Streptomyces venezuelae ATCC 10712: one gene and its partner. The protein of the gene in region 2 interacts with the protein of the main gene of each other region in a pairwise test. Links are inferred from orthologs where the notes say so. Each region holds a gene or a part of one and is shown on either strand. Other genes may lie near its edges.

Region 1 (4,306 bases), 2.4 Mb from region 2 along the record:
GCTGGGAACGCATCCCCACTTGTGGTCCGGACCGCAGGGCGTAGCACCCCCACCATCCCCTTGAGCCGCAAGGAGATCGCCCGATGCTGCCCTGGAAGCACGCCGTCAGAGCCCTGTCCGTCCTGCTGCTGACCGCCGCCGCCACGCTCGCCCCGACCGCCGCCGCCTCGGCCCACACCGAGGCCGCGACCACCAGCCGCGGCTGGAACGACTTCTCCTGCAAGCCCTCCGCCGAGCACCCGCGCCCCGTCGTCCTCGTCCACGGAACCCTCGGGAACTCCGTCGACAACTGGCTCGTCCTCGCGCCGTACCTGGTCAACCGCGGGTACTGCGTCTTCTCGCTCGACTACGGCCAGCTGCCGAACGTGCCGTTCTTCCACGGACTCGGACCCATCGAGGCCTCCGCCGGGCAGCTCGCCACGTACGTCGACCGGGTCCTCGCCGCCACCGGCGCCCCCGAGGCCGACCTCGTCGGACACTCGCAGGGCGGCATGATGCCCCGCTGGTACCTCAAGTTCCTCGGCGGGGCCGCGAAGGTGAACACGCTCGTCGGGATCGCCCCCGACAACCACGGCACCACCCTCCTCGGCCTCACCAAGCTCCTGCCGTACTTCCCCGGCGCGGAGGACCTCATCAAGGCCAACACCCCGGGCCTCGCCGACCAGATCGCCGGCTCGCCGTTCCTCACCAAGCTCAACGCGGGCGGCGACACCGTCCCCGGCGTCCGCTACCACGTCATCGCGACCCAGTACGACGAGGTGGTCACCCCGTACCGCTCGCAGTTCCTGAGCGGCCCGAACGTCACCAACGTCCTCATCCAGGACAAGTGCGCGCTCGACCTGTCCGAGCACGTGGCGATCGGCACGGTGGACCGGGTCACCTTCCACGAGGTCGCCAACGCCCTCGACCCGGCCCACGCGAGCCCGACCACCTGCCTGTCGGTGATCGGCTAGCCGTTCAGGCCCCGAGCGCGGCGCCGGCGGGTCGACCCGAACAGCACGGCCGCGCCGACCGCGAGCACGGCGGCGCCACCGACCGCGAGATACGGGGTGGTGGCGTCGCCACCGGTCTCGGCGAGCACCACACCGGTACCGGAGCCCGAACCGGCCGCGGGCGCGGGCGCGTTGGGCGCGGCGGCCCGGGTGGCCTCGGGCCGTGCGGCAGCGGGCCGCGACTCGTGACCGGGCCCGGGAGCGGCCGCCGTCTCCTGCGCACCCGTGGCGGCGTCCCCGTCCCCGTGCCCGCCGTGCTCGACCGAGGACTCGTCCTGACCCTCCTCGATCTGCTCCTCGCTCGGCGCGGAGGCGGTCGGCGCCGGGGCCGTACCCCCGCTGTCCTTCCCGAACACCACGTCCGAGCAGGTGTAGAAGGCCTCGGGGGAGTCGGAGCGCTGCCAGATCGAGTAGATCAGGTGGCGGCCGGACTTGTTCGGCACCGTGCCCCGGAAGACGTAGTCCCCGCCCTCCATCCGCGGGTCGGTCACCGTCGCGAACGGCTCGGCCTCCAGATCCGCCCACGTCAGCGGCTTCGACGGGTCGTACCCGTCCTTCGTCACGTACAGCTCGAACGAGCCCCGGTGCGGCGCGGTCCCCTTGTACCGGAAGGTGTGCGCCCCGGAGGACATCGGGCTCGCCGGCCAGTCGGCCCGCGCCAGGTCGAGCCCCCGGTACTTGTCGTTGCCCGCGCTGCACAGCTTGCCGTCCGGGATCAGCTCGCGGTGCTTGCCGGCGGCGTTGGCGATGTTCACCGCGTTCCAGTCGTAGAACGCCTGCGCCCCGCTCGCCGCCACCGCCGCCTTGCACGCCGCCGACTTCGGCGCCTCGGGCCCCTCCGCGTAACAGGCCGAGACCCGGCTCACCGGATCGGTCATCGACCCGTGGGCGACCGCGGGCACGGACGCGAGACCGACCCCGGAGAGAGCCAGAACCGCGGTGGCGGCGACGGCGGCGGTACGGCGAGAAGTCATGGGGGGACAGCTCCTTCACGAGGGTGAGGTGGGGGGGATGCCCAGGAAACTAGCCGCCCGGATCCGTGAAATCGCCGCGGGAGAGCGGGATACGGCGATTCTTAGGACCGCTTTAAGGAAGCACTAAGCACCGGCTGAGGAACCCCCGCCGCCGACGGCCTCACCCCAGCCGGCGGTAGCGGCGCTCCGGGCGGCCCGTGCCGCCGTAGCGCAGGGTGACCTCGGCCCGGCCGGTCTCCGCGAAGTACTCCAGGTAGCGGCGGGCGCTGACGCGGGAGAGGGAGCCCGCCTCGGCGCACTCCGTGGCCGAGAGGCCCTCCGGGTGGGCGCGCAGGACCGAGTCCACCAGGTCGGCCGTGTGCGCGGCGAGGCCCTTGGGGAGCTCCCGGGAGCCGCGGGGGCGGGCGCCGAAGATCTGGTCGACGTCCTCCTGACGGGCCTCGTCCAGTTCGTCCAGACGGCTGCGCAGCGAGGCCACGTGACGGAGCTGCTCGTGCAGCGCCGCCTGGCTGAACGGCTTGATCAGATAGTGCAGCGCCCCCGCCCGCAGCGCCTCGCGGATCGTCCCCACGTCCCGGGCCGCCGTGATGAAGAGCGCGTCCGTGCCCAGACCCGCCGCGCGCAGCTCCCGCAGCACCCGGATGCCGTCCATGTCCGGCAGGAACACGTCGAGGAGCACCAGGTCCGGCCTCAGCCGCTCGGCCGCGCGCAGTGCCTCGGCGCCGCTGTGCGCGACCCCGGACACCGTGAAGCCCGCCACCGCCGACACATAGCGGCAGTGCAGCTTGGCGACCATGAAGTCGTCGTCCACCACCAGCACGTTCGTCACGACGACCCACGCTAGGTCCCGACCACAACGACCACAACGTCCGTTGATTGCGGAAGAGAGACAGCTTCCTCACGCGAGGGCAACATGTGGGCCACTTCACATCCCCGTCCCCCTACAGCTGAGAGGCGGCACACGTGCGGTTGCGCACCCCCTTCGCCCTCCTCGGGGCCGCGCTCCTGGTCCTTGTGGGTCCGCCCCTGCTCAGTCCCGGCAGCGGCTCCGACACCGGCACCCGCATACCCGGCCTGCGTCTCATGGTCCCCAACACCCCCGGCGGCGGATACGACATCACCGCCCGCACCGCCGCCAAGAACGCCGAGGAGGCCGGTCTCACCGGCGACGTCGAGGTCTTCAACCTGCCCGGCGCCGGCGGCACCGTCGGCCTCACCCGGCTGGTCGGCGAGCGCGGCAACGGCCGCCTCGCCATGTCCATGGGCCTCGGCGTCGTCGGCGCCGTCCACACCAACGAGACCCCCAGGACCCTCGCCGACACCACCCCGATCGCCCGGCTCACCGAGGAGCAGGACATCGTCGTGGTCGGCAAGGACTCGCCGTACCGGACCATCCAGGACCTCCTCACCGCCTGGAAGGCCAACCCCGGCAAGCTGCCCGTCGGCGGCGGTTCCTCGCCCGGCGGCCCCGACCACCTCGCCCCGATGCTGATGGCCCAGGCCGCCGGCATCGCCCCCAAGGACGTCAACTACGTCCCCTTCGACGGCGGCGGCGAGCTCCTCGCCTCCATCCTCGGTGACAAGGTCGCCTTCGGCGTCTCCGGCGTCGGCGAGTACCTCGACCAGATCAAGGCCGGTGAGCTGCGCCTGCTCGCCGTCACCGGCCCGAAGCGGGTCCCCGGCCTCGACGCCCCCACCCTCCGCGAGGCGGGCCTCGACACCGAGTTCACCAACTGGCGCGGCATCGTCGCCCCGCCCGGCCTCTCCGACGCCGAGCGGGAGAAGCTCGTCACCCTGGTGACCGAGCTGCACGACTCCCCGCAGTGGCGCGAGTCCCTCAAGACCCACGGCTGGAACGACGCGTTCCTGCCCGGCGAGGAGTTCGGCGCCTTCCTCGCGGAACAGGACCGCCGCGTCGGCTCCGTCCTCAAGGAGCTCGGACTGTGAACACCACCGTGAAGACCTGGCTCCGCGAGCGGTCCGAACTCGGCGTCGGCGTCCTGCTGTTCGTCCTCGGCGTGCTCGTCCTCACCGACGCCCTCACCCTCGACGCCGACCTCGCGGGCCGCGGCCCCGTCGGCCCCGCCACCGTCCCCCTCGTCGTCGGCTGCGGACTGCTCGTCGTCGCCGTGCTGCTCTCCGTCGACGTCCTGCGCGGCGGCCGCGGCGAGGCCGAGACCGGCGAGGACGTCGACCTCACCGAACCCGCCGACTGGCGCACCGTCCTGCTCCTCGCCGGCGTCTTCCTCGCCTTCGCCGTCCTCATCGGCCCCGTCGGCTTCCCCGTCGCCGGCGCCCTCCTCTTCTGGGGCGCGGCGTACGCGCTCGGCAGCCGCCACC
Region 2 (4,353 bases):
GTCCCGGTAGGAGGGGGCGGTGTCGGTCTTCTCGGAGCTCCAGCCGGGGGCCGGGACGGGCCGGGTGACGGTACGGAGCTGGACGCGCCGCACGTCACCGGGCAGGGCGTCGAGGCGGAGCACCGCGATGCGGCGCATGTACTCCTCCGAGAGGCGGCCGCGCATCCCGCTGGGGGCGTGGTCGTCGGAGTGCGAGTTGAGGTAGAAGTCCACGGCCCGGCGGAGCTCGTTCTGCTGGGCGTGGCTCGGCATCGGGTTGTGGCGGATCGCCTCGATGTCCTGGGCGGTGAGGTCGATCCAGCCGCTGGTGCGGCCGCCGCCGTCGTCGGTGCGGAGCTCGGCGCGGGCCTCGACGGAGACGTTCTGCTGGAGCGGGTTGGGCGCGAAGAGCTTCCAGTTCTGTTCGAACTCGGGGTAGACCCAGTCGTCGACGGCCTGGCCGTGCCGCTTGGTCAGCGTGTTCGACGGCGCCACGTGCAGGAACACCATCGCCAGATGGACGCAGGCGAAGACCCCGGCGACCGCGAGCGCCACGGCGAGGACGACCTGGTAGGGCATGGAGAGCGCCATGATCCCGCCGACGGCGTGGTTCTCCGGGGGCGTCGGGCGGTGTTCGTCCATGTCAGCCGGGTCCTTGTCGACGTGTGCGTCCATCCCGCCCCGATCCCGATCGGCCCACCCCGGTTATCCACAGGGTTGACACCATACGGGCCGTCGACTCACCATTGAAGTCATTCAACCGAACGATCGGTCGGTAGGGGGTCCGATGACCGCAGTGACGGCAGGGACGGCAGAGACCACGGGCGTGCCCGGCGTGTCGGACGCGGCCGTGGCGGCGGAGACGGCCGCCCACGAGGCCGTGTTCGACGCCGCCGTGGCCGCCGACGAGCGGATCGAGCCGCGCGACTGGATGCCCGAGGGGTACCGGGCCTCGCTCGTCCGGCAGATCGCGCAGCACGCCCATTCCGAGATCATCGGCATGCAGCCAGAGGCGAACTGGATCACCCGCGCGCCCTCGCTGCGCCGCAAGGCGATCCTGATGGCGAAGGTCCAGGACGAGGCGGGCCACGGCCTGTATCTCTACAGCGCCGCGGAGACCCTCGGCACCAGCCGCGACGAGCTGCTCGACAAGCTTCACTCGGGCCGCCAGAAGTACTCGTCGATCTTCAACTACCCCACGCTGACCTGGGCCGACGTCGGCGCGATCGGCTGGCTGGTGGACGGCGCCGCGATCACCAACCAGGTCCCCCTCTGCCGCTGCTCGTACGGGCCGTACGCGCGGGCGATGGTCAGGGTCTGCAAGGAGGAGTCCTTCCACCAGCGCCAGGGGTACGAGGCTCTGCTCGCCCTCTCCCGAGGCACCGAGGCCCAGCACGCGATGGCGCAGGACGCGGTGGACCGCTGGTGGTGGCCCTCGCTGATGATGTTCGGCCCGCCGGACGACGAGTCGACCCACACCGCCCAGGCGATGGCCTGGAAGATCAAGCGCCACACCAACGACGAGCTGCGTCAGCGCTTCGTCGACATCGCCGTGCCGCAGGCCGAGGCCCTCGGGCTCACCCTCCCCGACCCCGACCTCCGGTGGAACGAGGAGCGCGGGCACTACGACTTCGGCGCGATCGACTGGACCGAGTTCTGGGACGTCCTCAAGGGCAACGGCCCGTGCAACGACCAGCGGCTGAGCAGGCGGCGCCAGGCCCATGAGGACGGTGCCTGGGTCAGGGAAGCGGCGGCGGCCCACGCCGAGAAGCACAAGGACACCGGCAAGCACGGAGAGGCGCAGGCATGACGAGCGACGGTTGGCCCCTGTGGGAGGTGTTCGTGCGCTCCCGCCGCGGACTGTCCCACACCCACGCGGGCAGTCTCCACGCGCCCGACGCGGAGATGGCTCTGCGCAACGCCCGTGACCTGTACACCCGCAGGAGCGAGGGCGTGTCGATCTGGGTCGTCCCGTCCACCGAGATCACCGCCTCCTCGCCGGACGAGAAGGACCCCTTCTTCGAGCCCGCCGCGGACAAGCCCTACCGCCACCCGACGTTCTACGAGATCCCGGAGGGGGTGAAGCACCTGTGAGCACCCCCGACACCCGCAGCGCCCCCGGCACCGCCGGCGCGCGGGAGGGCGCCGTGATCACCGGCGCGGCCCTCGCCCTCGGTGACGACGCCCTCGTCCTCTCCCACCGCCTGGGGGAGTGGGCGGGCTCCGCCCCCGTCCTGGAGGAGGAGGTCGCCCTGGCCAACATCGCCCTCGACCTCCTCGGCCAGGCCCGCGTCCTGCTCTCGATGGTCGGCGACGAGGACGAGCTGGCGTACCTGCGCGAGGAGCGTTCCTTCCGGAACGTCCAGCTGGTCGAGCAGCCGAACGGCGACTTCGCCCACACCATCGCCCGCCAGCTCTACTTCTCCACCTACCAGCGCCTGCTGTACGGACAGCTGGCCGCCGGGGACGGCCCCTTCGCCGGCCTCGCGGCCAAGGCGGTCAAGGAGGTCGCGTACCACCAGGACCACGCCGAGCAGTGGACCCTGCGGCTCGGTGACGGCACCGCCGAGAGCCACGAGCGGATGCGCCGCGCCTGCGAGTCCCTGTGGCGGTACACGGGCGAGCTGTTCCAGCCCGTCGAGGGCCTCGACGTCGACCACGCCGCGCTGGAGAGCGCCTGGCTGGCCTCCGTGACGGACGTGCTCGGCCGGGCCACGCTCGGCGTGCCGGAGGGGCCGCGCACCGGCGCCTGGGCCGCGGGAGCCGGCCGGCAGGGACTGCACACCGAGTCCTTCGGACGGATGATCGCCGAGATGCAGCACCTGCACCGCAGCCACCCGGGGGCGGCATGGTGACCATGACCGCCCTGGAGGAGGAGCTGAGCCGCGTCGCCGGATCGGTCCTCGACCCGGAGCTGCCCGTCCTCACCCTGGCCGAGCTCGGCGTGCTGCGCGGCGTCCACGTCACCGGCCCCGGCCGGGTCGAGGTCTCCCTCACCCCGACGTACACGGGCTGCCCCGCCGTCGAGACCATGTCCTCGGACATCGAGCGCGCGCTCCACGAGCACGGGGTGCCGGAGGTCTCCGTCGTCACGGTCCTCGCCCCCGCCTGGTCCACCGACGACATCAGCGAGGAAGGGCGGCGCAAGCTCGCCGAGTTCGGCGTCGCCCCGCCGCGCCCGCAGGGTCCGGCCAACGGTCCGGTACCGCTGACGCTGGCGATCCGCTGCCCCCACTGCGGCTCCACCGACACCGAGCTGCTGAGCCGCTTCTCGTCGACCGCGTGCAAGGCGCTGCGCCGCTGCACCGCCTGCCGCGAGCCGTTCGACCACTTCAAGGAGCTGTAGATGGAGTCCTCAGGCGTGGCGGGACGGGCCGACGCCCGGGCCGGGTTCCATCCCCTCGTCGTCAGCGAGGTCGAGCCGCTCACGGACGACTCCGTGGCGGTCACCTTCGCGGTCCCGCCCGAGCTCCACGAGCGCTACCGGCACCTGCCCGGCCAGCACCTCGCTCTGCGGCGCACCGGCGAGCAGGGGGAGGAGATCCGGCGGACGTACTCGATCTGCGCCCCCGCCTCCCCGGTCGGCGAGCCGCCCGTCCTGCGGGTCGGCATCCGGCTCGTCGACGGTGGCTCCTTCTCGACGTACGCGCTCAAGGAACTGGCCGTCGGTGACCTCGTCGAGGTCATGGAGCCGATGGGCCGCTTCTCGCTCGTCCCGCGCGCGGGGCACTTCGCGGCCGTGGTGGGCGGCAGCGGCATCACGCCGGTCCTGTCGATCGCGGCCACCCTGCTCGCCCGGGAGCCCGAGGCCCGCTTCTGCCTGATCCGGAGCGACCGGACCGCCGCGTCCACGATGTTCCTCGACGAGGTCGCCGACCTGAAGGACCGCTACCCGGACCGCTTCCAGCTGGTCACCGTGCTCTCCCGGGAGGAGCAGCAGGCGGGGCTGCCGTCCGGCCGGCTCGACCGGGAGCGGCTCGACGCGCTGCTGCCCTCGCTGCTGCCGGTCGGGGCGATCGACGGCTGGTTCCTCTGCGGTCCCTTCGGGCTCGTGCAGGGCGCCGAGCGGGCGCTGCGCGGTCTGGGCGTCGACCGCGGGCGGATCCACCAGGAGATCTTCCACGTCGACGACGGTTCGGCGCCCGCGCCGGCCGTGGCGGCCGACGCCCCCGCGCACGCCACGCTGACCGCGACCCTGCACGGCCGGTCCGGCAGCTGGCCGGTGGACCGCGGCGAGACCCTGCTCGACACGGTGCTGCGTTCCCGCGCGGACGCTCCGTACGCCTGCAAGGGCGGGGTGTGCGGCACCTGCCGTGCCTTCCTCGTCAGCGGAGAGGTGCGGATGGACCGCAACTTCGCCCTGGAACCGGAGGA

What was found. The genes of interacting proteins can lie anywhere in the genome.
Region 1: the proteins of paaC (region 2) and DEJ43_RS06685 interact in binary tests that used the Escherichia coli proteins (3 or more experiments, as listed by UniProt). The link is inferred for Streptomyces venezuelae ATCC 10712 from one-to-one orthologs.

Annotation. Positions count from the first base shown.
Region 1 is NZ_CP029197.1:1,515,877-1,520,182, reverse strand. Bases 962-3,803 are described here. They hold DEJ43_RS06685 (response regulator), read right to left. Parts: upstream 2,796-3,803; coding sequence 2,127-2,795; downstream 962-2,126. Other genes in these bases: DEJ43_RS06680 (Bug family tripartite tricarboxylate transporter substrate binding protein), read left to right, coding at 2,930-3,803; DEJ43_RS06690 (lytic polysaccharide monooxygenase auxiliary activity family 9 protein), read right to left, coding at 962-1,966. Also shown: DEJ43_RS06695 (esterase/lipase family protein), read left to right, coding at 84-953; more of DEJ43_RS06690, read right to left, coding at 950-961; more of DEJ43_RS06680, read left to right, coding at 3,804-3,913; DEJ43_RS06675 (tripartite tricarboxylate transporter TctB family protein), read left to right, coding at 3,910-4,306. UniProt on the Escherichia coli protein: Member of the two-component regulatory system DpiA/DpiB, which is essential for expression of citrate-specific fermentation genes and genes involved in plasmid inheritance.
Region 2 is NZ_CP029197.1:3,928,292-3,932,644, forward strand. What follows is about bases 1,092-3,980. They hold paaC (1,2-phenylacetyl-CoA epoxidase subunit PaaC), read left to right. Parts: upstream 1,092-2,126; coding sequence 2,127-2,834; downstream 2,835-3,980. Other genes in these bases: paaA (1,2-phenylacetyl-CoA epoxidase subunit PaaA), read left to right, coding at 1,092-1,789; paaB (1,2-phenylacetyl-CoA epoxidase subunit PaaB), read left to right, coding at 1,786-2,073; paaD (1,2-phenylacetyl-CoA epoxidase subunit PaaD), read left to right, coding at 2,828-3,325; DEJ43_RS17995 (2Fe-2S iron-sulfur cluster-binding protein), read left to right, coding at 3,326-3,980. In the rest of the region: DEJ43_RS17970 (DUF5819 family protein), read right to left, coding at 1-621; more of paaA, read left to right, coding at 767-1,091; more of DEJ43_RS17995, read left to right, coding at 3,981-4,353. UniProt on the Escherichia coli protein: Component of 1,2-phenylacetyl-CoA epoxidase multicomponent enzyme system which catalyzes the reduction of phenylacetyl-CoA (PA-CoA) to form 1,2-epoxyphenylacetyl-CoA. The subunit C may be essential for structural integrity of the alpha subunit.